One region of the Paenibacillus sp. p3-SID1389 genome, then DNA from elsewhere that is predicted to be linked to it. Evidence: predicted binding sites of a transcription regulator. Region 1 holds the regulator's gene; each other region holds the start of a gene.
The links. The regulator Rex, encoded in region 1, represses fermentation and respiration genes when NADH is low (regulators of the CRP and FNR family bind a similar motif). The targets are predictions, from matches to a motif close to TTGTGAAATATTTCACAA.
Positions count from the first base shown of each region.

Region 1 (9,874 bases):
AAAATGGGATATTTACGCCATGCGTTCCGGAGCCTGGAGTCCAGAGAGACCCCCGATCTTCCTGAATTGGATGACCCCGCCTTTGTGAAAGGCCAAGGGTATTACAAGCTGCTGATGTTTCCCCAGGCTTCTGCTCAATTTGAGCAGGTGGTGAAGCAATTTACGGACAGCGTGTTGGCTCGGACTTATCTAGGGATGTGCCATCTGCACCTCGAGCAATTTGACAAAGCCGCCAAGCATTTCTGGATCGTGCTGGAAAAGGCTGCGAACAAGCGGCTGCGTTCCATTATATACAACGCGCTGGGGTGTATCGAGGCGCACAAGGGCGTATTTGAGAAGGCAAAAGAGTACTTCAAGTTGGCTCATCACAGCGATCCGTCCTTGCCCGAGCCGTTGGCCAATTTGGAGGCTTGTGCGAACAGTACAGGTAAACTGCATTACGGTCCCGAGTTGACTTCGCTATTGTAGGATTTATGATTCATTAACTGCAGGTCACGCACTTATTTACGGCATGTTTTTGGAAGCGATGCGAACACCGCTCATGGCGGCGCATCGCTTGTTTTGTTTTGTGATTTTTATTACAGATATGGTTTGTATTAATTTTCAAATTGGCTATCTTCTGTTATGCTGTAAAGAGACTGGAATGAAGGGACAACTAATTGCAATGAAATATGCTGTGCTTGATTTTGAAACGACGGGTAACCAGTCCTCCGATGATATTATTCAAGTGGGACTTGCCATTATAGAGCCGGATCGATCGATTTCTCAGGTGTATCGTTCCTTCGTCAAGCCAGGCGTTCCGATCCCACCGTTTATTACGGGGTTAACGGGCATCACCGATGAGGATGTGAAGGATGCGCCGGAGCTGGACGAAGTGATGATGGAGATGGTTCCACTCCTGAACGACGTCGTGTTGGTTGGGCACAACGTAGCATTTGATTTTAATTATCTGCAGAGCGCCTTGGACAAAACGGGCTACTTGCCGTTCACCGGACGGATCCTGGACACAATGGATTTCTTGAAAATCCTGTTCCCTTCGCTGACTTCTTACCAGCTGGGGATGGTGGCGGCGGAGTTCGAGGTGGAGCATGAGCGTCCGCACCAGGCGGACAGTGACGCGCTGGCGACGGCGCTGATTTTCCTCAAATGCTTGGAGGAATGTGACCGACTGCCGCTGCTGACCTTACAGCGTTTGGCCGATCTGTTTGCAGGTGAGGACAGCGATCTCGGGTGGTTTTTTGATGCCATGGTGCAGGAGAAGGAGCGCGAAGCGCTGCCAAGCGAAGACGGCTTTGTATACTACCGCCAATTCGCCTTGCAGGTTGAAGATTGGCTTGACATTGAAGCGCCAAGGGACAGCACGGAGCGCAATCCGCTGGCGGGCGTGACCTTCGAGCAGTTTATGGAGCAGGTCCGGGAACGATTGCGGGAGCGTTTGCCGCAGTATGAGGAGCGGGAAGCCCAGAACATGATGCTGAATGAGGTCATGCGGGCTTTTGAGGAAGACAAGCATTTGCTTGTTGAAGCTGGAACGGGAACGGGCAAATCCTTAGGATATCTGCTGCCGGCCATTTACCACAGCGTCAAGAACGAAGAGAAGGTCATGGTCAGCACGCACACCATCAACCTGCAGGAGCAGCTTAGGGAGCGCGATGTGCCGTTGTTGACGGAGGTCGTGCCTTTTCCGTTTCGTGCAGCCGTTTTTAAAGGTAGGCAGCATTATTTGTGCTTGCGCAAATTTGAACATAAAATAAATAGAAAAGACTTCTCAACACCTAAAGAAGAGGTGATGACGGCCGCGCAAATGGTCGTATGGCTTACCCAAACGGAAAGCGGCGATGACGAAGAGCTGAATCTCGGCAATCGCGGCGGTGATTTATGGGAGACGGTGGCCAGTGAGTCGGAATCCTGCTTAGGCCGATCCTGTCCTTGGTTCCGCAAATGCTTCTATCATCGCGCAAAACACGAAGCCGGTGTCGCGGACGTGGTCATTACGAACCACTCTAAGCTGTTTACGGACATCCAGGCGGGGCATCAGCTGCTGCCGGGTTACGAGCGGCTGGTTATCGATGAAGCGCATCATTTAGAGGATGTGGCCGGCAAGCATTTGGGGATTCATATGAAGTATTTTACGGTCGTGCATACGCTGACCCGGTTATTTAAAGACAGCAAGACGGGGCAGCTGGCCAACCTTCGCAGCTCGCTTGAAGCGTCGGGCGCGGAGAAAGCCTCAGAATGGTGCTCAGTCATCGACGGAATCTATCCAACGCTGGTGGACGTGAAGGAGAGCTGGGACAAGCTCAGCGAGCTGCTGTTCAGCTTGATGCCTGACCGCAGCGACGCCGCCCCTGGCGATCCCGGGCAATTCGTGTACCGGCTGTTGCCGAATCGAAAACCAAAGGATTGGGAGACGCTGACCGCGCTCGAAAATCAAATTTACGTAGGTCTTGGCGACGTGCTTCGGAAAGGGGAGCGCCTCCTGTCCGAAATCCGAGAAGAGCAGGACGATTATGCAGCGGAGAGCCTGATCACCGATATCAGCGGCTTGTTTAAAGATTTAGCCGGGGAACGGGAAGCGCTGCGCTTCTTCATGAAGTTGGAGAGCGAGGACACCGTCTATTGGATGGAGGCGAACGGGAACTTCCGTAGCCGGTCGCTCCAGATGTATGCGGTGCCGATTGACGTCAGCGCTCAATTGAAGCAATTTTTCTTCGACCGGAAGAAGAGTGTCGTTATGACGTCCGCGACTTTATCGGTGGATAAATCGTTCCAATATATGATCGAGCAGCTTGGCTTGACTGAGGCGGCGGAAGAGGATCGGTTGATCACAGCGATGCTGCCCTCGCCGTTTAACTACCGCGATCAGGCGTTGCTGGTGATCCCGCGCGATTTTCCAAGTGTGAAGGGCAGCGTGGGGGATGACCATTTCATTCATACGCTGGTGCAATCGCTGGCGGATGCCGCGGTGGCGACGCAAGGTCGCATGCTGGTGCTGTTTACATCCTATCGGATGCTCAGGCAGGTGTATGACCCGCTGAAGGAACTGCTCGCAGCGGAGGGAATCACGGTGATCGGGCAAGGGATGGACAGCGGCAGCCGCACCAAGCTGACCCGACGGTTCCAAGGGAACAGCGCATCGGTGCTGCTCGGGACAAGCAGCTTTTGGGAAGGGGTGGATATTCCTGGCGAGGCGCTGACCAGTTTAGCGATCGTACGCTTGCCGTTCCAGCCGCCAAACCACCCGCTGATGGAAGCGAAGAGCGAACGCCTGCAGCGGGAGAAGAAGAATCCATTCATGAAACTGTCCGTCCCGCAAGCGGTTATCCGCTTTAAGCAAGGATTCGGACGACTTGTCCGCTCGTCGCAGGACCGCGGCATCGTGATCGTTTATGATACCCGGATCCTGGAATCTTATTATGGAAAATATTTCTTATACTCTTTGCCCGGACCGAAGATGGAGCATATGCCATTAACTCAGATGGTTCCGCGCATCTCGGAATGGTTAAATCCCGAAGCCTAAGCCGCTTCATAGATCGCATTGAAGAATAGGGGGAACAAGCATGAAGTCAGATAAAATTTCGGACGCTGTCGTCCGCAGACTGCCGGTTTACCTGCGTTTCTTAAATGAACTCAGCCGACGGGAGGTGCCAACGGTGTCCTCCCAGGAGCTCGGACAGAAGCTGGATCTCAATCCGGCGCAAATCCGTAAGGATTTGGCTTATTTCGGCGATTTTGGCCGGAAGGGGATCGGCTACGATGTCGCTTATTTGATTGAAAAAATTCAACAAATTCTCAATCTGGACCAACAGATTAACGTCGCGCTGGTGGGTGCCGGGAATCTGGGGCAAGCCCTTTCGAATTATAATGCGTATTTGAAGGATAATATGAAGATTGTTGCGGTGTTCGACGCTTCACCGGCTAAGATCGGCAAGCAGATCAACAACATCACGATTCAGCCGATCGAAGAGCTGGCGGAAACCGTCCGGGCGAAAAATATCCGCATCGGCATCATCACCGTGCCGGATACGGAGGCGCAACGCGTAGCGGATGAGCTGGTTGCCGCCGGAATCGGTGCGATTCTGAACTTCGCGCCAACGATTCTGAAGGTTCCGCCGGAAGTTCGGATCCATGCGGCTGACTTCACTACTGATTTGCTGAGCTTGGCTTACTACTTGGAAGACGGAAAGGAAACAAGCAACGTATGAGTCGTAAATGGTTAATTAAGAACGGGACGTTTGCCGTCTTAAATGCGGACCGTCCTGTAATTCACGGATATATGCTCGTTGAGGGCGATACGATCAGCTATATTGGCGAAGAGCGCCCGGAAGGCGTGGAAGGCGCCGAAACGTTGGACGGCAAAGGGTTGTTGTTCCTGCCGGGCCTGATCAATACCCATGGCCATGCGGCGATGTCGCTGCTGCGCGGCTATGGGGATGATATGGTGCTGCAAACCTGGCTGCAGGAGAAAATGTGGCCGATGGAAGCCAAATTTACTGCGGCGGATGTGTATGCCGGTACGGCGTTATCTGTGTTGGAAATGCTCAAGGGCGGGACGACGACGTTCCTGGATATGTACGATCACATGGACGAAGTGGCCAAAGTCGTGGAGGAATCGGGTATTCGCGCCGTGTTGATGCGCGGGGCCATCGGGTTGTGCTCCCCGGAAGAGCAAGATCAGAAGCTCAAAGAAGCGATCGCGTTTGCTCAGAACTGGCACGGCAAGGCAGAAGGCCGCATCACCACGATGATGTCGCCGCATGCACCATACACCTGCCCGCCAGCCTTTATCGAGAAATTTGTGCAAGCTGCCCATGATCTCGATTTGCCGATGCACACGCATATGTCGGAGACGCGCGCCGAGGTAGAGCAGAACGTTAACGATTACGGCGTCCGCCCGGTAGAACATTTGCTGAAGCTGGGGATGTTCTCCCGCCCGACCCTGCTTGCCCACGCTGTGCATTTGACGGACGAGGAAATCGACATCTTGGCAGCGCACGGCGTTACCATCTCGCATAACCCAGGCAGTAACCTGAAGCTGGCCAGCGGGGTCGCCCGCGTACCGGAACTCCTGAAGAAGGGCGTAGTTGTATCGCTGGGTACTGACGGTCCGGCGAGCAATAATAACCTGGATATGCTGGAGGAGATTCGTTTGGCTGCGCTGATTCATAAAGGCGTATCCGGCGATCCAACGGCGGTTCCTGCGCTGGAAGCTCTGAAAATGGGGACGGAATACGGCGCGAAATCGGTCTTCTTGCAAAATACAGGCAAGCTGGCTGCTGGCATGAAGGCGGATATCATCGCCTTAAATACGGAGCAAGCCCATTTCCTGCCGAGAACGGATTATATCTCCCATACCGTTTATTCCGCTGGCGCCAAAGATGTAGAGCATGTCTGGGTCAACGGTAAGCAGGTAGTCAAGCACGGTGCTTGTCTGACACTGGATGAAGAACGCATCCGCTACGAGGCGCAAGCGGCGTTTGAGGGACTGTTGGCACGATAATGAGCGGCGCGCGGTTTCCTGAAGGAGGCTGCTTGCTTAGGAAGGGAAAGGAAGAGTAGCTTGAGGAAGCGAACGAAATGGATCCTGCTGTCCCTCGTGATTCTGTTGATCGTGCTCCTGGGTCTCCACCGGTTTTATCTATACATTCATGAGGATACGTGGAAAGCCGAAAGAGCCGCTATCCAGCAGGCGAAGCAGGAGACGGATCTCGTCCGGGGCGACAAGGTTTGGAAGTCGGTATGGGATGAAGTTACCTGGGTCGTGCAAGGGGAGGATGCATCCGGCCGCCAAATGATGGTCTGGTTAAGGGAAGGACATGATCCAGAGGTACGCTTGCTGTCCGATGGCAAGTCCGAGAGCCAAATGCGTGAGATCATCAAACAATCGTTGCCGGGGATCCGGGTGGTTCGGCTGCTGCCAGGCATATACAATAACCAATTGGTGTGGCAGCTGTTCTATAAAGAGAAGGACCACCATTATTATCGGTTTTTCAGTTTCACGACCGGCGAAGCTTTGCCGGAAGTGTTCACCCTGCCGAACCGCTGACAGGGGGGCTATGGATCAATCATAAATAAACGGTTTCGTTGTTTAGGCGAAGAGCCTGAATCGCGGAACCGTTTTATTTTTTGGCTTGAGAAAAAGTAGCATTTCGGGGTAGAACTACTAGCGTTCATTTTTAAATATCTTCACACTTTTCTTCGAAATTTGATATACGATGTGATATACTCATATTTGTAGTTTTGATATACGGGAATATATATCACAGAGTTGATAGTTTATATAGATAAGGGGGGCATCACGTGAAACTGCGTATTGGACCAATTGCTGCAAGCATTGCTATTTCCGCCCTTGTATTATTTGGTGGATGGTTCCTATATCGGCAGTGGGCGATTGAGCGTCCGCTGGAGAATATTGTGAAGAGTGTAGATGGAGTAAATCATGTCGATATGAACGTGAAAGCGGACGAGCTGGAGCTTAAGCTGAATTTAAAGCCGGGGACGGATCTTGGTGCTCTGGTGCGTCAAATTGAGAAGAACGGGGAGAAGCAAATCGGTAGCCGAACTTTGAAGCTGGATATCGAGGATCATTCTTCGCCGGAACTTGACCAGCTGTGGGAAAACGCCATGTTTACCGTTGCTCAGGCTATGGAAAATAAGCAATATACACAAATTACAGCTGCATTGAAACAGATGGAGCAAGAAAACAGCAAGCTGAAAGCTACGGCAGAGATGGATGAGAAGAACGTGTATATCACCTTAACGGACGGACAATACAGCAAATTTATCATTTTGCCTCGTTCGCCGGAACGGATGGGGGTATGGCCAAATGCGTAAATGGATGATTGAAGCCGCGCTTGGCTTTATTCTCGTACTGATCGTGTTTCTGGCAGTGATCGGCGTTAACGTGATTCCGCTCGTTACGGCCATCGTGTTGTTCGGCGCAGTATTTACAATGCTCAAACTACGTGGCGGCATCACGATTGGAGCTGCCCAGGAACGGAAACGCAAAAAGCGCGGGCCGGCGAAGCTAACCTTCGAGCAGATCGGCGGTCAGGAGAGCGCCAAGCAGGAGCTTCGCGAAGCGCTGGACTTCATGGTGCGCCATGAGGAAATCAGCAAGTTTGGTATCCGGCCGATCAAAGGGATTTTGCTGACCGGGCCTCCCGGAACCGGGAAAACATTGCTGGCCAAAGCGGCGGCGCATTATACGAACGCGGTGTTTGTGGCCGCTTCCGGCAGTGAATTCGTTGAAATGTATGTCGGCGTGGGGGCAAGCCGGATTCGTGATCTGTTTAAGGAAGCCAGAACCCGCGCGGTTAAGGAAAACAAAGAAAACGCGATTATTTTCATTGATGAAATCGAAGTGATCGGCGGTAAGCGGGAAGGCGGACAGCAGCGTGAATACGATCAAACGCTCAACCAGTTGCTAACGGAAATGGACGGCATCTATACGTCCGACACGCCGCGGATCTTGCTGATCGCGGCGACCAACCGCAAGGAGATGCTGGACAGCGCGTTGCTGCGGCCGGGCCGTTTTGACCGGCATATCCAGGTTGATTTGCCAGACAAGAAGGGACGCCGTCATATCCTCGAACTGCATGCAGCCAACAAACCGCTGCGGGAGGACGTTGATTTGGACAAAATCGCCGAAGAATCGTTTGGCTTCTCCGGTGCTCAACTGGAAAGTGTGATGAATGAAGCGGCGATCTATGCGATGCGGGATGGCGTGGATCAAATCACTCAGGAACATTTGTCGGTTGCAATCGATAAAGTGCTGATGGGTGAGCAGACCGACCGGCAGGCCGCCGAGGAGGAGAAGCGCCGCGTGGCCATCCACGAATTGGGCCATGCGATTGCCGCGGAGGTTGTTGCCCCAGGCAGCGTCAGTCAGGTTGCATTAAGCCCGCGCGGAAGAGCGCTGGGGTATGTCCGGCACAATCCGCAGGACGAGAAGTACTTGTACACCAAATCGTATTTGGAAGGTCAAATTATGATCGCCTTGGCCGGGGCAGCCGCAGAAGAAATTTACTACGGCGGGCGCAGCACCGGGTCAAGCAACGATTTCGAGCAGGCGTTAAAGATCGTGCATACGATGATGACGTCGGGGCTGACCGAGCTTGGAATCGTGAATATGGACATGGTGACGACCGAGGTGCTGATGAACGAAAATACGCGAATTTTGGAGGATCTTGCCGCCAGAACAAAGCGGTTGCTCGAACAGCATTCAGCAGTTTTCGACAAATCCTTAGAGATATTGTTAAAAGAAGAACGTCTCTCCGGCGAGCAATTTCGTTGTCAATTTCGTGACAGCGCCCATTTACCGGCATAATTCATGATGCCGGTTATTTTTTTTTACTTTTTCTTCGTGCTAAGATATTATTATATGTTGGGTGTTAAAAGATGTATGTTTCGACATCTGGAAAACCATATTATGTACAGATGATGAAAGGATGGAGCGAGAGGACCATGAATTACAAACGAATTGGTGTCATCGGCGGCGGCACAATGGGTCAAGGCATCAGTGAAATGCTGGCTGCTAAAGGGCTGGACGTGTTGCTCGTGGAGGAGACAGCCGATAAATTGGATCATGCATATAACATGATCGAGACGAGTTTGGAGAAACAGCTCGAGAAATGGGCGATCACAAAAGCGGAGAAGAAATTGATCTTATCCCGTATTCATAAAGTTACACACTTTGCCGAACTCGGTACCTGCGATATGGTGATCGAGACCATTTCGGAAGATTTGAATGCCAAAAAAGAGGTATTCAAGCAACTGGACCAAGTTTGTCCAAGCAACATTATTTTAGCAAGTAATACATCCACGCTGAGTTTGACCGAGATTGCCGGCGGAACGAAATATCCGGAGCGCGTCATCGGCATGCACTTTATTTATCCTGTTGCCAAAATCAATCTGGTGGAAATCATCCGCGGTCTGAAAACTTCGGATACGACGTTTGAAGAGACGAAGCGGTTCGTTGAAGAGGTCGTGGAGAAACGCGGCATCATGGTATACGAATCTCCGGGCTTTGTAACATCCCGGATTATTTGCGTTATGATCAATGAAGCGCTGCATGTACTGGGCGAAGGCGTTGCTTCCGCAGAAGAAATCGATGAAGCGATGCGCATGGGTTACCAATTCCAATACGGTCCGCTGGAAATGGCCGACCGCTTTGGTCTGGATTCGGTGCTGGCCGCTTTGGAACGGATGTTCCGCGAATTTGGTGAACTGAAATACCGTCCTTCCTTCGTGCTCAAGAAAATGGTCCGCGCCGGCAATTTGGGTGTTAAAACGGGCGAAGGCTTCTTTAAATACGATAAGGACGGTGATCGGCTGTGAAAGTGCTAGTTATTAATGCAGGAAGCTCCTCTTTGAAATATCAGCTGTACGATATGACGAATGAGTCCGTTTTGGCCAAAGGCCTGGTCGAACGGATTGGCATGGATTCCTCGATCCTGACCCACAAACCAACGGGTAAAGAAGAAGTGACGGAGGTCAGTGAAATTCTGGAGCATACGACGGCGATCCGTAAAGTGCTTGAGAAATTGACCGACAAAGAGCATGGCGTTCTGTCCTCGGTTGATGAGATTCAAGCGGTAGGTCACCGCGTCGTGCATGGCGGCGAAGCGTTTAAAGGTTCTGCCCTCGTTACGCCGGAAGTTAAAGCTGAAATCCGCCGCTTGTTTGATCTGGCGCCGCTTCATAACCCGCCGGCGATCATGGGGATCAATGCGTCTGAGGCGAATATGCCAGGCGTTCCAAACGTAGTGGCCTTTGATACGGCCTTCCATCAAACGATGGAAGAGAAGGTGTACTTGTACCCGATTCCGAAGGTATTGTACAAGAAGCATCGCATCCGCCGTTATGGCGCGCA
Region 1 is NZ_JALXVO010000019.1:19,049-28,922, forward strand. It holds gene M3G15_RS10125 (tetratricopeptide repeat protein) at 1-468, shown strand, start outside; gene dinG (ATP-dependent DNA helicase DinG) at 665-3,520, shown strand; gene M3G15_RS10135 (redox-sensing transcriptional repressor Rex) at 3,561-4,205, shown strand; gene M3G15_RS10140 (amidohydrolase) at 4,202-5,500, shown strand; gene M3G15_RS10145 (cell wall elongation regulator TseB-like domain-containing protein) at 5,561-6,046, shown strand; gene M3G15_RS10150 (hypothetical protein) at 6,301-6,834, shown strand; gene M3G15_RS10155 (AAA family ATPase) at 6,827-8,329, shown strand; gene M3G15_RS10160 (3-hydroxyacyl-CoA dehydrogenase family protein) at 8,467-9,339, shown strand; gene M3G15_RS10165 (acetate/propionate family kinase) at 9,336-9,874, shown strand, end outside.

Region 2 (9,874 bases), on a different contig from region 1:
CGGTAAAACGTTACCTCGGAATCGTTACCGGAGAAGTCATCATGGGCGCTAACGTCGTTCGCGATTTTCTAGCTTCGATCACCGATATCGTAGGCGGCCGTTCCGGAGCTTACGAGAACAAGCTTCAGGAAGCCAGAGACACCGCCTTTGCAGAAATGTCTGACCAAGCTGCACGTCTCGGCGCAAACGCCATTATCGGTGTCGATATCGATTATGAGGTCATTCGCGAAGGCATGCTGATGGTATCCGTCAGCGGAACCGCCGTCGTCGTATAAATCTTTCTCGTTTATCCTCGGATAAAAAGCCAAAAACCCGCAACAATGCGGGTTTTTGTGTTTCTTTTGAGATGGTCCATCTTGGTTATAAAGATTTAGTCATAAATACGCTGTTCGGATCCTCGATATAGTCCGCAAAGGGACCGCAAAACGTAAACCCAAAGCTTTCGTACAATTTACGGGCCGGAGCAAAAGCCTCCATCGAACCCGTCTCTAAGCTGATCCGCCGATAACCGCGCCGCGCGGCTTCTTCAAGAATATGCGCCAGCACTTGCTTGGCAACGCCTTTCCCCCGGTGCGGCAGAGCGGTTCGCATCGATTTGACCTCACCGTGCTCGCGGTTCAGTTCCTTAAGTGCACCGCATCCCGCGAGCTCGCCATCGATCCAAGCGCTCCAGAACGTGACGTCCGGCTGCTTCAATCCGTCTATATTTAACGCGTGGATGCTTTCGGGTGGAGAGGTTTCCGCCATGTTCGCTAGATGCTCGCCAATAAATGCTCTGATTTCAGGTCCGCTTAAATCATCCAATTTGATGGTTAACAACCGGCCCCCTCCCTGCCCGTACAAACTCTCTTTACTTCGCTTGAATGTATCCTTCTGCTTTCAGCAGTTCAGCAATCAACACCGCACCGCCTGCGGCTCCGCGCAGTGTATTGTGCGACAGGCCAACGAACTTATAGTCGTACAGCGAATCTTCGCGCAGACGTCCGACGGAAACCCCCATCCCTTGCTCAATGTCGCGATCGAGCTTGGTTTGTGGACGATTTTCTTCTTCAAAATACGTGATGAATTGCTTTGGAGCGCTTGGCAGCCCCAGCTCTTGCGGACGGCCTTTGAATTGCGCCCAGCGCTGCAGGATTTCTTCCTTCGACGGCTTCTTCTTAAATGATACGAATACGGTAGCCAAGTGACCGTCCGTCACCGGAACGCGGATGCACTGAGTTGTGATAATTGGAGAACTTGCTTTGACGATCTGTCCGCCCTCCACATGCCCCCAAATACGTAGCGGCTCCTGCTCGCTCTTCTCTTCCTCGCCGCCGATATAAGGAATCACGTTATCCAGCATTTCCGGCCAATCGGTAAAGTTCTTACCTGCCCCGGAAATCGCCTGATACGTCGATGCCACAACGGTCGTCGGTTCAAAATCAAGCAAAGCGTTTAACGCCGGCACATAGCTCTGGATCGAGCAATTTGGCTTCACAGCAATGAATCCGGTGTTCGTGCCAAGGCGTTTGCGTTGGGCTGCGATCACTTCGATATGCTGCGGGTTCACTTCTGGAATCACCATCGGCACGTCCGGTGTCCAGCGGTGCGCCGAGTTATTGGAGATGACCGGAGTGCCGGTTTTCGCATAGGCTTCCTCCAACGCTTGGATTTCCGCCTTCTTCATATCCACTGCGCAGAACACGAAGTCCACGTTCGCCGTAACTTCCTCAACCTTGGCCGCATCCTGTACGACGATGGATTTCACGGCTTCAGGCATCGGCGTAGCCATTTTCCAACGTCCTTGGACGGACTCTTCATAGGTTTTGCCTGCGGAATTGGCGCTGGCTGCAATCGCAGTAACCTCAAACCAAGGATGTTGATCCAGCAGCTGTACGAAGCGTTGCCCTACCATTCCTGTTCCACCAACGATGCCTACTTTCAACTTTTGACCCATTTCTAACATCCAGTCCTTTCCCTGTGAGTATTGGAATTATCGTCATAAAAAAATCCCGCCTCCAAGACGAGACTTCCATCTTGGGGGCGAGATTGGTATGCTCGCGGTACCACCCCAGCTTCGTTAATATGTCGCCATATTAACCTCTTCAAGTACAGCCTGGCGCTGCCAAGCGTATACCCTAGCTCTATAACAGGAGCTCCTGTCACACCATCCCGCCGCTTACACGTTCCGATGTGCTGCTCAGAGGCTTTCTTCAGTAAAGTCACGCTTTGCTCCTTCTCAGCGTACCGGAGCTCTCTGGAAAGGTTCTCTTTACTTACTCTTCTCGTCATCGCATTTACATGTTGCGATAATATTACCAGATTCCTGCCAGAACGTAAACTGGTTTCAAGAAATTTTCAGGTTTACCTAGTTGTCCTTTTCATCGATCCGTATGACGCAATATCTGATTGAAGACTTGCCTGTCCTCAGCGACATCGAAGTAACGGTAGCCGTACCCGCACCAGTTCGTGAGGTTTACCTCGCGCCGCAGGGAATGAAACTCCCCTTCCATCAGGAAAATGGCCGCGTCCATTACACCCTGCCGCCGTGGTCCTGTCATCAAATGGTTGTGCTGCAGTTTTAGCGCACGCTGAACGCAAAAAGAGCCTTGAACCGCTGGGTTCAAGGCTTTACTTTATTGCCTGGCTCTATTTACCGCAGCGCCGCCAATACCTCTTCCGTAGACCGAATCTTGCCGATGCGTGGGAAGATATAGCGGCAGACGTAGTCATGCTCCTCTTTTGTTGATGCCGTCATGGCATCCTCGACGAAGATTTGATGGTACCCATGCTGAAACGCTTCGCGCGCGGTCGTGTCCACCCCGATGGAGGTGGAGATGCCGCAGAGCACGATCGTATCGATGCCCCGCCGCCGCAGCTGCAGATCCAGATCTGTGCCGTAAAAAGCACCCCATTGGCGTTTCGTCACGACATGGGTCCCTTGAATATTGGCCAGTTCTGGCACGATTTCATCCCAACCTTCAGGGTAAGCGCCTGGACTGAGATGACCGTCGGTATCAGGCTTGAGCATATCCTTGCCATCCAACGTAGATACGCGGACAAGCACCACAAATCCGCCTTCTTCGGCAAATGCCTGGGCCAACCGGCTCGCGTTTCTTACGACTTCCGCACTGTCGTACGGCGCACTTTGTCGGGACGGATGGCAAATCCCTTGCTGCAAATCGATAAGCACGAGTGCGGTTTTTTCCGCAAGGATCATCGTGTTCGTTTCGGGTTGGATCATTTCCATCATTTCTGCTGAACTTCCCTTCTCTTGTATACTTTACAGAGCTGCCGAATGGCTGGGCTCCCGCAGCTTTTTATACACCTTTGCATATACCCAAGCTGCGTTAATCAGGAGCAACACGCTGGTCAGCAGGAAGACATACGGGATGCCAAACCAAGCCGCAACTTGACCGCCCAGCACCGAACCGGCGAATACTCCCAAGTAGCCAGCCGCCATACTTAATCCAAATACCCGGCCGGTTAGATGCTCCGGGGTAATTTTCTTAATGAGGGTGTTCACCGAGGGATTGAGTCCCCCTGCAGCAGCTCCCAGCAGGAACCGAAGCCCCATCAACTCCCAGGGATTGCGTGCCATCGCCTGCGGGACAAACAAGATCCCCGAGACCAAGAGCGCTGCCAGCATCACTTTATGAGCGCCAATCCGGTCGGACAGCTTCCCTAGCTTTGGCGCTGCCCAAATATTAGCCAACCCGGATGCCGAGAAAATCATACCGGCCAACATCGCCACATGGCTGCTGTTACGGGAGATTTCATTCACGTACACGGTAAGGACCGGCTCCACCGAATACATGGCGACACTCAGCATAAAGAACGTGGCGAACAGCGTCACCGTCAAGCTTTTTTCCGGAAGCGCGCCCCATACTTCCTTCATGCCCGCCACCTTCACTTCCGAACGCACAAACGTCTCTTTCACGAACAACAGCGTCATGATGAAGGCGATCAGCATCAGTCCGCCAGTTAAGAAAAAGGTCTCTTGAAGCCCGGCGTGTTCAGCGATAAATCCACCGATCGTTGGACCTAGCAGCGAGCCGGCGATATTGGACGTAGACAAGAGCCCTAGTGCCCAGCCGGCGTGCTCCTTGTCCGTTTGCGTCGCAATCAGCGTCGTGCAAGCGGTGCTGTAGCCGGTAATGATGCCTTGCAGGAACCGAAGGGCGATCAGCATGTGGACATTGGTGACAAACCCCATGCACCCAATGATAATCGCCATCCCCAGGCTGGCCCGTAAGAGCATCGGTTTCCGGCCAAATTTATCAGCCGCAAGCCCCCAAATCGGCGAGAAAATCGCCGAGACGATAAACGTGATGCCAAAGGCCAGTCCCGAATACCGGGACACCGCATCGGCCTGATCCACTCCCAGCTCCTTGATGTAAAGCGGCAGGATTGGTGCAAGCTGGCTCATGCCCACGCCTGTCACAAACATGCCGAACCAGCAAACGATCAAATTTCTTTTCCAAATCGGCATAACCTTAAGCCTTCCTTCTGTAACCCCCCTGTTCCCTGCGCGCGCAGATGAACAATAAGATGAACATTCTTGCAGGACAATATTAACGCGAAGGTTAGCTTTACTCCATGCATTATCTTAAACTCCATGGACGATTTTGCTGTAATATTCCGATGGGCTCATCCCTTCGGTCCGTTTAAAAATTCGACTGAAGTAGAATTCGTCAGCGAAACCGAGCTCCAACGCGATTTCTTTGATTTTTTTATCACTTTCTAGAATCAGCTCTTTGGCTTTATCGATCTTCAGTTTGTTAAAGTACTCAATGACGGTAAATCCGGTCGTCTGTTTAAAAGCCCGCGACAGATAATACGTGGACAAATGCACCAGATCCGACAACTCCGCCAACGTAAGCCGCTCGCCAAGATGCTCGCGCATATACTGAATCACTTTCTCGATTTTGAGCGCAACCGCGTGGTTCTGATTTTGTCTTTTCACATGGACCAAGATTTCATACAGCAGTTGCTCCAGCCCGGCTCTCGTCAGCAGCTCATACCCCGGCAGTTTAGCGAACCAGGCTGCCGCCAGCCGGCGAAAGGCATCCTCAACCAAATAACCGTTCTGCAAAATCTGCATGGGCGGAAGCGGCAAGCGCTCGGTTTCCTGCCCGATGGACCAGGCCCCGTCATCAAAGCGGATGCCCGCATAACTATAGTGGACGGAATAGAAACAGATTGGATCCGCTTCATCCATCTGAATGTGATGGGGTAACCCCGCGTGGATATAAAATAACATGCCTTCTTGAACGAGATGCTTCTTGCGGTTCAACGTAATACTGCCCTTTCCTCCGGTGACGAGCAGCAATTCGTGGTGCGTAAGCGTTCGACGGATATGATTTCTTAGCTGCTTACCGTCATTCGGCTGCTTACTATTGCAATAATGGATATGAAAATGTAAATGGTTCAGGTTCATGACCGCTCGCCTCCTGATCGAGACTTCCGCTGCAGAACGCAGCTACTGCGATTAGACCATACGGACGGGCAAACCGCAACCTCACCCCTAAGAAGACGTAAATATAGTATCTGATTGGGGGGAGGATAATAATGTGGAGTTAAAACCTTGGTTCACCCGGTGGACAAGGACGACTCGGGCCCAGCTGTTAATTGCACTCCTCGTTATTATTGGAATAAGTGTTTGGACAGCGCCTTATTTTTCGGAAGCGGTGTTTTACTTGCATGGGGACAAATTCAGACCGATCCATCAGGAGCCGCAGGCGGTAACGTATCGATCCTATGACGGTCAAGAGGTCGTGGTCATGAACGGTAACGATCCGGGCCAAAAGCGGGTAAGTATCGATCGGCAGGAATATAAGGTCCACGTTCTGGAAGCCCAGTGGGTTCCACGCTATGAGGTGATCTATCCGTCAGGGGAGCGGTTCCAGGTGGAAGCGCACGACGAGATCTTGTTGTGGCTGGACGATCAGGGCGAGTTGGTCCCTGAAATCTCATGGAACATCAATGGTGTCCCCCAGCCCATCGACGAACACGTTGGCTTGTATAGTCCTAGTATGATCGTCCGAGCGGCCTTTCCCGAATACCACAGCAAACAGGGGAGCTTGCTGCTCTACTACGGCTCCTATGTGCTCATGTTTTTCGGATGGAGCTTATTCCGCTTTGAGAAGCTGCAAAACGTCTTATTTCATCTCTCCTTACACGGGTTATGGGTGCGCGAGGCGGAACCAAGCGATTTCTATTATGTCTCCTGTAAAATCAGCGGTATCGCGATTATTGGTTTAGGAATCTATGTTTTCATCCAATCGTTCTTCATCTAAAAAAACAAGGCCAACCTCATTCGGTTGGCCCTTCGTTTTGCTGTTATTTAACTTCCGTTGCACCTGTTACTTTGCCGTCGATTTTCGCGCTGGCTTGCACGTCGGCATTGGCGAAGTAAAGGTTGCCGTCAATCGTAGCGTTTTCGTACAGGTTGAAGCCGTTCGCTTCTACATATACGTCACCTTTCACGGTACCGCCTTGAATTCTCAGGTTTTCACTTTGTACGATCAATTTCGGAACCGTTAAGGTGTAAGAAGCAGTAACATTATGGTCTTCATCCTGCGCATACAACGCGATCTTGCGGTAGATGTCCTTCGACGCATCGTTTTTATCGTGGAATTCGCCGGCAACAACAACATCTTGATCCACCGTCAAGTCGTTTAGAATCGCGATGATCCAAGTCCCTTTCTCACTCACTGCATTCACGAACGCATCCGCTTGATTTACGATCGAAGCCGATGTGGTGGCGTCCGTTTGCTCCGCAGGTTTATTGGCGTTTGCCGCCGAGTTCCCGTCATTCGAACCGCAACCTGCCAGCAGTGCTGCAGCAAGCCCGGCTACAACCAATCCTTTGACCATTTTCATGTTGTTTCCCTCCTGTTTTTCTCTTCAGTTTGAATTATAAAAAAAAGCGGCTTTTGTTAATGTGATTTTTTTCACTTATATGTGCGAAATTTCACATTGTTGGTCACAGCTTGTTCATCTTTGACGCTCCCTCCTCAAAACCTCGTAAGTTCGACTTGACCGCTGCCGCCCGGTACTGTTCCTCGACGAACCTACAACCGGACTTGATACGCGGAACCGCCGTGTGCTGTGGGATGGCGTCACGGAATTGGCTCGGGCGGATGCGCGGGTTACCACCACAAATCCAAGGGTATCAGCCCTGAACGCGTAATTTAAACCTCGGCCTCCATCCGTCCGAGAGCGGCTAGCGAGAACTCATCCTGCGTATGGAAACTCAATCGTCCGATGCCGGCTACAGTCAAGTCGACGTAATTTTCATGTTCCTCATCCCCTTATTAAGGTTGGGCGAAGAACATCCCTTCTGCCGCTTTAAGCCAAGCTCTTCAAGTATTCGCGGACTTGCCCCGGCGTCTTGGCGAATTTGCTGTGCAGGTGGGCGATTTTCTCCCCGTTTTTATAGACGAGCAGGCTGGGAATCCCTCGCACCTCATTGGCTTCAGCCAGCGGCTGGAATTCCTCTGCATCCATCGCGTAGAACTCTTTGTCCGGATGCTCCTGGATGATATCCCCGATAAACCGGTCGAGGTTCTTGCAATCCGGGCACCAGGTCGTATCAAATTTGATCACCGTATACTGATCTCTTTGAATTAATTGTTCGAATTGCGATTCCGATTGGACACGTTCCATCCGGATCCACTCCTTTAATTGTAGTTTTGATAGTTTAATTTTGAAAATTTGCTCTACATTGATTATAGCGCATCCGTGCAAAGACGCCAGCGTCTTCATCAAGGTTTCATCTTCGCGGATCCATGGTACAATCTTTGGTAAAAATAACGTGAAAGGACGGGGCTGCATCATGCTCCTCGCAATCCTCTTGTTTGTTGTCGCCGGACTCGCCGAAATCGGCGGTGGCTATTTAGTTTGGCTGTGGTTGCGCGAATCCAAACCGCTATGGTACGGAATCGCTGGCAGCCTGATTCTGATCGTATATGGCATCATCCCAACACTGCAGAAGTTTCCAAACTTTGGCCGCGTTTATGCAGCGTATGGCGGCGTATTTATTGCGCTCGCTGTGTTATGGGGCTGGTGGGTGGACAAGAAAACCCCCGATCTCTACGATTGGCTTGGCGCCGCCATTTGTCTGATCGGCGTCTCCATTATTCTCTGGGCACCACGACATTAGAAAGGACATCCAGGTTATGAACTTATCTTCCATTTCGGCAGCCATCGCGCCGCTTGATTTAAGAAGCTGTTTAATCCACACCCAAGGCAGGCTGGTGCTTGAACATTACCGGAACGAACAAATTGTGGACGAGCTCGCCAAAATTAACTCCTGTACGAAGAGCTTTCTCTCCGCCCTGTTCTGCATCGCCTGGGACCGCGGTCTCCTGCCGCCTCCCGACACTCCGATTCGCTGCTTCTATCCGCAGCTGGAGGAAGATCCGGATGAGCGAAAACGTGAGATTACGTTGCGTCATCTGTTAACCATGACGGGCGGGTGGAATTGGACGGAGTTTGGCGGGCATAACTCTTTTCCGCGGATGACCCGTTCGCCTAATTGGGTTCAGTTTGCGCTGGATCAGCCGATGGCTGACCGCCCCGGTGACCGGATGGAGTACAACTCCGGCGCGTCGCAGCTGCTGTCGGCGATCCTGGTCCAAGCCTCCGGTATGCCAGTCGCCCAATTCGCCGAGGAGCATCTGTTCGGCCCGCTGGGCATCGAGACGTACCGATGGGAGCAGGATCCGCAGGGCATCCACACCGGCGGATTTGGCATGTGGCTTCGTCCAACGGACATGTTGAAATTTGGTTTGCTCTACTTGCAGGGCGGTGAATGGGAAGGCCAGCGGGTGATCCAGGCGGAACGTTTGGCGGAATCCGTAAAGCCTGCGATTGATGTCGAAGCTCCTTGGCGCGGCTGTTATGCTTGGCATTGGTGGACGGACGTCTATGGAGAGGACGGGCAGTCGAAATTTGATTTTTTCTATGCTCGCGGATATGGGGGGCAGTTCATTTATGTCATTCCACTCTTGGAGACGGTTGTTGTGCTGACTAACGATAAACGGAAGCGGGACCGACCTCCAACAGAACTGTTCCGTTTATGGATTGCACCTTATTTATAAGGAAAAAAGCGGTAATCCCGCAGTCATCTCAGATGACAGTGGGACAGCCCATTCCAGCGAATTGGAATGGGCTACTTTTAGGCGCGGGTTAAAACTCCACCCGCTTGCTCCAGTGCTTCCTCGGTAATCTGCTTAATATCAATGGGCGAGCTTGTCCCTTCGAGCACCATGTCCGTCAAAATTTCACGGAGGAAATAATCGACGCAATGGAGCCGAATATTTTTGATTTTGATCAACGCATCGCGGTACATCTTGACGAACTCTTTCTCCGTATTGCCCCGCTGCAGCTCGGCAAATGCTTCATAGACCTGATCCAGCTTGTCGGCAACTTCCAGGATCAGCCCTTCAACAGAACCGTCTTTTCCTTCGCGGAGCTGGTTGCGAAAGATCGGCTTAAACTCCACAGGAATATGTTCGTCGATGAAATTGTGCACCATGCCTTCTTCAACTTGCTGAATCAAGTTCCTGAGCTCGGCCGAGGCATGTTTGACCGGTGTTTTGATATCCCCGATAAAAATCTCACCATAATCATGGCTGCTCGTGATTTCGTACAGTTTTTTCCAATCTATAGCAACGCCGTGCTGTTCTTCAATATCAGCTAAAGTCTTGGCGTACTGCACAACCTTCCAGGAATGCGCCGCCACGCTATGTTCTTCGAACTTGAACCTTCCGGGACAGCGATAAATGCGTTCCAATTCGTTTAAGGAGCGAAAATAAGCATGGATTCCCATCGGATCAGCCATCCTTCTGTTTAGGTTTTACCTCTAGTATAGATGGCGATTGTTATC
Region 2 is NZ_JALXVO010000018.1:61,344-71,217, reverse strand. It holds gene M3G15_RS09950 (YbjQ family protein) at 1-275, shown strand, start outside; gene M3G15_RS09945 (GNAT family N-acetyltransferase) at 361-819, opposite strand; gene asd (aspartate-semialdehyde dehydrogenase) at 851-1,936, opposite strand; T-box leader at 2,016-2,280, opposite strand; gene M3G15_RS09935 (hypothetical protein) at 2,352-2,564, shown strand; gene M3G15_RS09930 (hydrolase) at 2,633-3,229, opposite strand; gene M3G15_RS09925 (multidrug efflux MFS transporter) at 3,263-4,471, opposite strand; gene M3G15_RS09920 (helix-turn-helix transcriptional regulator) at 4,589-5,419, opposite strand; gene M3G15_RS09915 (DUF6199 family natural product biosynthesis protein) at 5,553-6,278, shown strand; gene M3G15_RS09910 (polymer-forming cytoskeletal protein) at 6,322-6,864, opposite strand; gene M3G15_RS09905 (thioredoxin family protein) at 7,333-7,650, opposite strand; gene M3G15_RS09900 (YnfA family protein) at 7,820-8,146, shown strand; gene M3G15_RS09895 (serine hydrolase domain-containing protein) at 8,163-9,086, shown strand; gene M3G15_RS09890 (YfbR-like 5'-deoxynucleotidase) at 9,164-9,817, opposite strand.
Region 2: a site for Rex is predicted at 6,944-6,961, ahead of M3G15_RS09910 (polymer-forming cytoskeletal protein). Genes of this name have one in related genera too.

Region 3 (9,874 bases), on a different contig from region 1:
CGAGCCGATCGCCGGCCCCATGCCAATGTCCATCCCGCCATCACCGGTCACCATGATAAAGGTCACGTTATCCGAGACGTCGATCTCGCCGCGGCGCTTCCGCTCCCAGAACGCTTCGACGACACCGGCCACGGTTGCGGCCCCGTTCTGGAACAGGTTGTGGATGAACGTTTGCTTATGCGAGGTATAAGGGTACCCGGCCGTAACGACGTACGAGCAACCGGTCTGGAACAACGTGACCACGTCACCTTCAATCCCTTTGTAAAACAGCTCCAGTGAAGAGATCGCGCTGCAGCCCGGACATGCCCCATGGCCCGGCGCCAGCCGCTTCGGCTTCGCCGTCAGACTGCGCAGCGGCGGCAGCTTCACCTTCAGCTTGCCGGTTGCCTCATCCGGCGTTACTTGAATCAGCCCGCTGTTAAAGGCATCGCCGTGCTGCGGCGTCAAGATCGGTTTGAGCTCGTGCACCGGATCCCCGGGCACCTGCCCAAAATAATCGAACGGCACCGCAGTTTCGCCTTGGTTCATCGCCTCAATGGCCAGGTTAAAGAACGCTTCCGCTTCATCCGGATAGAAGTCTTTACCGCCCAGGCCAAACACGCGGGACAAGACGATCGTTTGGTTCGCCGGGTCCAGCTTCAGCGCGGAGCGGATTTCATGCGTCATATTGCCGCCTTTGCCGCCGTAGGAATCGGCGCGTTCCCCCACCAGCAGCGCTTTGACGCCCCGCAGCGCGGTGCGGATCTCCTTCGCCGGGAAAGGCCGGATGACGTTCGGCCGAATGAGCCCCGCTTTAATCCCCTGACCCCGCAGCTTATCCACGATGATCTTGGCCGTTTCAGCCGCCGAGTTCAGCAGAAATAAAGCGACCTCCGCATCCTCCATTTGATACAATTCGAGCACCGGGTAATCGCGTCCCGAAATCGCCTTATATTCGGCAGCGATTTGTTGATACACTTCGGCTGCCCGCTCCTGAGCCAGGTGCAGCTGGTAGTGGTTATTCAATAGGTCATCGCCGTTCATATGCGCGCCAACCGAGATCGGCCGCGACAGATCGACTACGTTATCAAATCCGACCGGCGGCGTTTCACCTACGAACGCCCGGACCGTCTTGGCGTCCTTGAAATAACTTAACTTCCGTTTCTGATGAGACGTGAAGAACCCGTCATAGGCAACGATCACTGGCAGACGAACCTCTGGATGCTCCGACCACTTCAGCGCCATGATGTTCATGTCGTATGCCGCTTGCGGGGTGCTCGCCGTCAGGATCAACCAGCCGGTGTTCAGCGCGAAATACAAATCGGAGTGGTCGCCGCGAATATCCAGCGGACCGCTGATCGCGCGCGTGACCAGGTTCAGCACCATCGGGAACCGCGTCCCGGACTGCACCGGCAGCTGTTCGATCATGTACATGAACCCGTTGGCGCTGGTCGCATTGATCACCCGAGCCCCAGCGAGTGCTGCCCCGTAACAGATCCCCGCCGAGCCATGCTCCCCATCCGCTGCAATCAGCTGGATATCATGCAGGCCTTGCGACTTCTTCTGGTCCAGTATTTGCGCGATCTCCGTGGACGGCGTGATCGGAAAATACCCCATCACATGGTAATTGATCTGAGCCGCCGCCATGGCTGCCGCTTCATTGCCTGACTCGAAGGCCGTCGTTTGTTCCGCCAGCGTCATTTTCGTGATTTTCTCTTCGGTTATAGACATCGATAAAGTCCTCCTTTAGGCTCTTCTGCGAGTTCAAAATACCTTGACCTTGGAAAAAAACCTCTACTGAAAGACGTGAGCGACGCGGTGGCTGTCGGCATATCCGGGTTCCTCCCGACGCATGCTAAGCGCCCCCGTTGGGCAGATTTCCACGCATTTCAGGCAACCTTTGCAATATTGGTAGTCGATTCCGCTCAAGAACATTTGCGGGCGCCCCTTCTTGTCCTCCCCAGCTTCCCACACGAAGCACAGATCGGGACAAACCGAGTCGCAGTTAGCACAATGGATGCAGCTGTCCGTATCCAGCTCCGGCACAAAACCCTGTCGGGAGCCGCTCAAATCCTTCAGCAGGCTGTTGCCCTGCGCCCGGATAATGCCGCCCGGCGCCTGCGTCTTATAGCCGAGCAGCGGCTGCGGCCGTTCGAATTGTATCCCTTGTACCCCCTCGGGAGCCGGGATCGTCTGGAAGCGCACCTCATGATACCCCCGGTCGAACGTACGCAGATTGGGCTCCACCAAGTGCGGGTATTTTTTCTGGAATGTATGCTGAATCACTTCGCGCATCGAATCTGGATCCAAAAAATCGCATATCCGGAACAACGCCCCCAGCATCGAGGTGTTCACCTTCGTATGCTCGTCAATGGCAATCCCCATCGCGTCCACCACAGCGAGCGTCCCGTAAGGGAACTTCAAGTCGCGCCGAATTTCCTCAAAATCGCGGGTTGAGTTCACCAACACGATTCCGTCCGGCTTCAAGCCGCTTAGGACATTTACCGTCTTGTGCAACGCTTCATGGAACACGCCGATGACGTGGGGTTCCTCGATTGGGCTGTGGTCATGGATCTCCACGTCCGGCTCGCAAAAGCGGATAAAGCTCTTCACCGGGGAGCCCTTCTTCTCCGAACCATAAGACGAGAAGCTTGCTCCATTTAGGCCGAGCCCAAGCACCCCGGATTCCGCCAGCATCTTCCCGGCCAGGTTGGCGCCGAGCCCGCCGATAGATTCCAGCCGAATTTCAAAAAAGCCAAGGTCATTGGTTTTGGTCAATATGCTCATTCGCCATGTCTCCTCTACGTTTTTTGTGAAATAATTCACGAATAATAACGAAATAAAAATGCCTCATCTCTTTGACTCAAACTTCTTCTGTGCAACGATGACTAAGCATGACGGCGGCTTGCCAGCGCCTTCAGGCTGTCCCCCCTTCCCATATCTACGGAAAAGCCCGCGGCTTCAATCCGGAGCTCAAGGCAATGCCTGCACTGGGCGGATTCATCACCCGTGCAGATTTTGTTGTTGTACAAAGCGTATTTCTTGCGGACGGCAACGGGTGACAGATTGGGCATGACCACATTGGCCCCGGCCTTCAGCGCCAACTCCCTTCCTTCCGGGTGTAACGTACCAAGCGCGGTTGTCGCGGGAATTAAGGCTTCGGGAAGGAACAGGCGGGCCAGCGCGACCATAACCAGTGTATCCTCCAGCGATCCGGCCTTCGCATTGCCAAGCGGGGTCTGATCATGGGGAATAAACGGGCCAATGCCAATCATGTCTGGGTTTAGCGTTTGGAGATAGTTCAAGTCCTCCGCTAAATCCTCCGCGGTCTGGCCGGGCAACCCGACCATAAAGCCTGCACCAACTTGATAGCCGATCGACTGCAGCGTCTCCAAACATTGGCGCCGGTGATCAAAGGACATTGAAGGATGCAGCGCCTGGTACAATCTTCGGGAAGCGGTTTCATGACGCATCAAAAAGCGATCCGCCCCCGCTTCATACAGCCATCGGTAGGTTTCCGCCTCCCGCTCGCCGATGGATAAGGTGATGGCCGCATCCGGAAACTCCGCTTTGATCTCCCGGATTAAGGCAGCCAGCAGATCGGCCGTATACCAGGGATCCTCCCCGCTTTGGAGCACAAACGTGCGGAAGCCCAGCTCGTATCCTTCCCGGCAGCATTCGAGAATCTCCTCCGGGCTGAGCCGATAACGCTCCGCTTCGCGATTCCCGGCCCGCAGTCCGCAATACAAGCAGTTCCGCCGGCAGTAGCTTGAAAATTCAATCAAACCGCGCATATACACCTTGTCCCCGTAAGCCTGCTCCCGCCTTAGACGGGCCAATCGGAAGAGCTCCTTGCGCGTTTCGACATCCATATGCTCCAGTAGATCGACGAGCTCCTCCTTGGAGAGCTCTCCCCGCGCATAGAGCTTGTGCACGAGCTGTTTCATCAGGCAATCATCCTTTGGATAGACTGGATTATGGACCTTGGTATACCCTATGGCTGTCGTGAAAAATGATGAACGAAATAGTTGTGAATATTTTCACTTTGTAAGCGTTTTAAATTATCTTCGTTGATTGGATCACCCCGGTTTCTGAATAGTGAGCTGCAGCCTGAGCGACGATAGGATCTGCTGCTCTAGTTGGTTTGTTGTTGCCTGTTTCTTCATTTCCTGCTTCGTTTGGTTGTTTGATCGTTAGTATGAAAGTTGCTTGATCGTTAGGCGCGATTTCATTTCGTAGAGGTGTGCCGCATGTGCAGCGTCGATGATTTAAACATGAGGTTGATTTAGAGGTGTTCTCTAAGAAGCAGATGTGTGCTTATCGAAAACATTAGTAAGTGTATTTACTATATTATCATGAATTCACAGTTTGGCTAGGATATTTTTTACACCTCATGAGGTTAAAAAAGAGCATGCCCCGAAGAAACGGAACATGCTCTGAGCGTCACTATGTCAGGACCAGTCCAGACCGGTCTCTTTTGCGATGGGCTCTTCCTTGATTAAGGTATACATCGAAGCAGCTTCATCCTTACGAGTCGTTTCGACCAGACGTTCGACGCGCACGGTCACCAGCTTCTGGCCGAATTGAACCGTAATTTCGTCGCCCACCTTCACCGTACTGCTCGGTTTGGATTCGCGCCCGTTGATCAGAACTCTGCCTTGTTCGGAGACGTCCTTCGCCACGGTGCGCCGCTTGATCAGCCGCGATACCTTCAGGAATTTATCGAGACGCATTATTTTACAGCTTCTTTAAGTTTGTTGCCCGCTTTGAATGCCGGAACTGTGGAAGCTGGGATTTCGATTGTTTTGCCGGTTTGCGGGTTGCGGCCCGTACGACCGGAGCGTTTGCGAGTTTCGAATGTACCGAAGCCGATCAGTTGAACTTTGTCGCCGCTAGCAAGTGCATCGGTAATTTCGCCGAGAAAACCATTCAATACGGATTCAACGTCTTTTTTCGTCAAACCGCTTTTGCTGGAAATGTTGTTGATCAGATCTGTTTTGTTCATTAATAATGCCTCCCAATAATTAAAGAAATAGGTGATACCTTGGCACTATAGGCTTCAGGCCTGCCTTCAAGCCTACCCAGCGCCAGATGGTTATCTTTGTATGAGTATTCTTGCTTGATTTGAAAAATCCTGCACTCTTAGGAACTTTTTTTTGTTTTTTTCTCAAAAAAACTGAAATTTAGTCCTTTTCTCCCATCATTCCCGTTCTTTCGACTTAGCTTCGTCCCATAAGGCGTCCATTTCGGCTAATGTGCTGTCGCCAGGTGTTTTGCCCTGTTCGCGAAGCCGTTCCTCGACATAATGGAACCGCTCCGTAAATTTGCGGATCGTCCGCGAGAGGGCTTGCTCCGGATCAACTCCGATGTACCGGGCAGCATTCACCACCGAGAACAGCACGTCGCCCAGCTCCAGCTCCTGCGACTCAGGATCTTGCTTTTGCGCGACGGCTTCCTTCAGCTCGCGGATCTCCTCCTCCAGCTTGGACCAAACCCCGTCGATATCCTCCCAATCGAATCCGGCCTTGGCCGCCTTCTTCTGGAGCTTGTATGCCTTCATCAATGCCGGCAAATCACGCGGCACCCCGCTGATGACCGATTGGCGCTCCGGCTGGATGCCTTTGCGTTTCTTCTCCTCGGCCTTCATCGCTTCCCAGTTGTTCAGCGCCGCCTCGGCATCCTCCGCACTCAAATTGCCGAAGACATGCGGATGGCGGTAAATCAGCTTCTCATTTAGCTCCTGGATGACATCATACACCGTAAAAGTGCCGGTCTCCTCCTCCATCTGGGAATGGAGCATGATTTGCAGCAGCAGATCGCCAAGCTCCTCACGCATGTGGTCGGGATCGTCGTCGTCGATCGTCTCCAGCACCTCGTAGGTTTCTTCGATGAGATTTTTGCGAATCGATTCATGCGTCTGCTCGCGATCCCACGGACATCCACCCGGACTGCGCAAAATCGACACGATCTCATGAAGCCGCTGGAAGCTGCGGTTGCGAAGCGTATCGTCCTCGCTGGCCGGCACATAGACCAGAGACAGGTTCCCGTAGCCGGTCATACGATCCAGTTCAAACAGCGGAACCCGCTCGATCCGCTCCTGTCCCGCCACCCCAAGGGCATGTCCCACAACGACCGGATAATCGTCAGGCAGCAGTTCCATTAACCCCAGCTTGACTTCCGAAGCAGTGATCTGGTCATAAACTTGCCCTATTAACGTATGCCGTCTCGGATCGATCGCTTCCCCCCGGACCTCCGAGGCGTCTAACAGGAGGAACCCTTCGATCGGATCGAAGCCCAGACGAACGAAGGCCTCGTCCAGGAAGCTCTCCCCGCCGATGATATCGAGCGAGATTCCATGCTCCGGACAGCGTTCCCGCAACAGCTTCACCGTCGCTTCGGCAACCAGCGGATGCCCAGGAACAGCGTATACGATATTCTCTCCCTGTCGCCCTGCTTCAGCCCGCGCTAACAGTCTGGAGGCAATCTCCTCATAAACGGAAGGAAAATCGTCCTTCGCTTCATACACCTCGTCGAACGAAGTAAATTGGACGCCCGTCTGCTCCAGCCAGTCCACCACCGGATGGTCCTTCGTCCGGACGTAACGTTCTTCCGCCTCCTGCAGCCGCTTCAGGCTGCCTAAGGTCAGCCGGTCGGGATCTCCCGAGCCGAGGCCGACCACTGTAATGGTTGCGCTCATGTTATGCCTTTCACTCCCTGTCCGTTCAGCATGTTATTACTATACCATTGCTGGCGGCGAAACTGAAATTTTCTGCGCCATCAGGCGGTAACCGCAGTAAGTTCCGCTGCAACGGCAAGCAGCAAGCTGCGCAGAGCGCTACGGCAGCAGCCGCAGCTTCCGAAGCAGCGTCAGCAGCTTCGGGCCGATCCGCGGCAGGGCGCCCAGCTCTGCCGCGCTGAGCAGCCGTGTGCGCAGCACGGCTGCGACGAACACGGCTGCGCCAAGCAGCACGCCGAGCAGGCTCACGGCCGCGGCCCCCCCGCGGCCTGCGGGCAGCTCGGCGGCGGCGAGGCGCAGCGCCAGCACCGCGGCGGCCATCGCCAGGGCGGCCGCCGCCGGGCGCAGCAGCGCGTCCCGCAGGCGCGGACGCAGCTGGACCCGGCGCAGCAGCAGCGCGGCGTTCAGCGCCGCTGCTGCGCCGTACGCGGCGACGCCGGCGATGGCGGCGCCGGTGATGCCAAGCTGCGGCACGAGCACCGCGTTTAACGCGGTCTTGAGCAATGCCGCAGCGAGCAGGTGCAGCGCCGGGGCGCGCACGTGGCCGAGGCCCTGTAACAGGGCACTCGTCGCTGCGACCAGCGCGCCGGGCGCCGCCGTCCAGGCCACCCAAGCCAAGGTGGCCGATCCCGCCGCATCCTCGTACAGCATGACGTTGATGGGCGCAGCCAGCAAGGCCAGGCCCAGCGAAGCCGCCAGGCCGATCAGCCAGAACCAGCGCAAGGCCAGCTGCACCTGACGCCGGATCGCCCCGGTATCTCCCTTCATCTGCAGCTCGGCCATCGCGGGCACAAACAACACCGACAGCGACGTCGCCAGCATCGTGACGAGCTGAACCAACGGGATACCCCGGTTGTAAATCCCCACCTGGGCCATGATCTGCAGCTCCTCCCCATGGGCGGAAAGCAGCCGCGGCAGCGTGAACGTATCCACCAGGCTGATCAGCGGCACCCCAAGCGAGGCCAAGCTGATCGGCAGCGCAACCTTGAAGAGCGCGGACCATCGCTGCCCCCTTGTTTCCCGAGGTAACAATCGTTTCTCGTCAGTCAGCGGCTGATCCGCCTCCGCCGATGGTCCGGCTTCCCGCCGCTGCAGCGAAGAACGGGTATAGCCCCGCCAATACAGCAGCATCACGGCAAGACCCGCAGCTGCTCCCGCGGAGGAGCCGACCAGTGCCCCTCCGGCAAGATCCGCATCAGCGGCTCCCAGCCGGCTTAACGCCAGCAGCAGGACGATCATCACCGTGACACGAATGGCCTGCTCCACCACCTGGGAGACCGCGGTCGGCGTCATATTTTGGTGTCCCTGAAAATATCCCCGCAGCGCCGCCGCCACCGGGATGAGCAGCAGCGCAGGCGCCGCCCCGCGAAAAGCCGGAATCAACAAGCTGCTTCCGATGAGCTGCGATAATACCGGGGCGCCAAAGTAAAGCAGCACCGCAAAGGCAACCCCCAACACCAGCATCGTCGCCGATGCCAGTCGCAGCACCTCGCTCCGCTCCCGTTCCAGCCCAGGGGCCTGGCGTTCCGCAATAAATTTGGCCACCGCCGCCTGAAACCCCGAGGTCGTGAGCGTAACCAGCAGGGTGTACAAAGGGTATACCGTATTATAAATACCGAATACGCCGTCTCCCCCGATATTTTGCAGCGGGATCTTCTGCAGCATTCCCAGCAGCTTGGTGATTAGCGCCGCCGCGCTCAGAACGGCCGCTCCCTTTAGCAGCTTGGAGGACAGGCTTTCCTTCGTTTCCATCATGGCAACCTACTTTGCTTTAACAGTCATCAGCATGTTTTTAAGCTAACAGGTTCCATTATAAGACGAAACGGAGGCCATCGCCATTTCCTAAGCCCCAACACAAAAAAACTTACACATCCCTCTAAGTTTCGGACGGACGGCGTCCGCCCCAAACAGCGGTGTGTGTAAGTTCCTCCATGCGTCTTGCGGATATCTTGAGTTCTTTTTATTGCTCCATCTGTTTTGCGAGAAAACCGGCAGCTGTCTCCGCCATTTTCGATTCCAAGTCGGACATCTTCACAGAATCGTCCTTGTTCACAAGCACCACAGTCCCGATCGGGTCACCGCCAGCAATAATTGGCGCAATGACAAACGAAGAGATGTTTTCTGGATGATCCTTCGTAATTTCGTACGATCCAGACGCTGTTTCCATGATGATTTTACGGCTATCCATGCTGCTCTCCAGCAAGGAACTAATTTGCTTATCCAGATATTCCTTCTTGGAAGCGCCTGCGACAGCAATAATCGTATCCCGGTCGGAGATTAAGGTAATATGGCTGGTGCTCTCATACAGCGACTCCGCATATTCCTTGGCAAAATCGCCCAATTCCCCGATCGGCGAATATTTCTTCAAAATCACTTCTCCATCCCGGTCCACAAAGATTTCGAGCGGATCTCCTTCCCGAATCCGCAACGTTCGGCGGATTTCCTTAGGGATAACAACACGGCCTAAATCATCGATACGGCGTACAATACCAGTAGCTTTCATTTCACTTGATGCCCCGCTTTCTTAGAAGTTTTGAACTACGGCTTGATTTCCTAAAGCTTCACCTAATCGGACTTTATACGTAATCTGCGGCTTACGCAGATGTATGCGCCATAAGCTTCGCCAAAACGAGCGGCCGAAGGTGGGGACAGGGATGGCTTGTTCTGTGATTCTGACCATAGTATTCATCCCGGGCGAACACCTTATTCATCATAATGAACCATGATTTTTAACAGCTGGATGCGTATAAGGAACAATAGGTCCGTCCGCAAAAAAAGCAACGCAAACCTTCTCCGCGCTGCTTCCTAAGCTCTGCTTTATTTGCTCGTATTGCCGCTGTTGGAGCCGGCATTGTTGGCAGCACCGTTGCCCGTGTTGCTGCCCGTTCCGGTGTTTCCGGCATTGCCGGACCCTTCTGTACCGGCATTCGTACCCGCGTCAGTTCCTGCATTGGAGCCATTGCCCGCATTGGTGTCCGTTCCCGTGCCATTTTCGCCGGTGCTCGTTTCCACTTTAGGCAAGTCGATTTTCTTGATGATCTTCTTCTCTAGATCCCCCGCCATGAACTCGTCCAATTTGTTCGAGGCCAGCGTTGTTTGGATCATGTCCTTCTGTTCCTGCGTCAGATCCTCAAATTTCTTCTCGGTCCGAGATTCCAC
Region 3 is NZ_JALXVO010000037.1:27,851-37,724, reverse strand. It holds gene M3G15_RS15070 (thiamine pyrophosphate-dependent enzyme) at 1-1,710, opposite strand, end outside; gene M3G15_RS15065 (2-oxoacid:acceptor oxidoreductase family protein) at 1,774-2,766, opposite strand; gene hydE ([FeFe] hydrogenase H-cluster radical SAM maturase HydE) at 2,868-3,926, opposite strand; gene M3G15_RS15055 (RNA-binding S4 domain-containing protein) at 4,431-4,712, opposite strand; gene M3G15_RS15050 (HU family DNA-binding protein) at 4,712-4,984, opposite strand; gene yabN (bifunctional methyltransferase/pyrophosphohydrolase YabN) at 5,180-6,676, opposite strand; gene M3G15_RS15040 (polysaccharide biosynthesis protein) at 6,815-8,470, opposite strand; gene spoVT (stage V sporulation protein T) at 8,676-9,218, opposite strand; gene M3G15_RS15030 (peptidylprolyl isomerase) at 9,533-9,874, opposite strand, start outside.
Region 3: a site for Rex is predicted at 4,008-4,025, ahead of hydE ([FeFe] hydrogenase H-cluster radical SAM maturase HydE). Genes of this name have one in related genera too.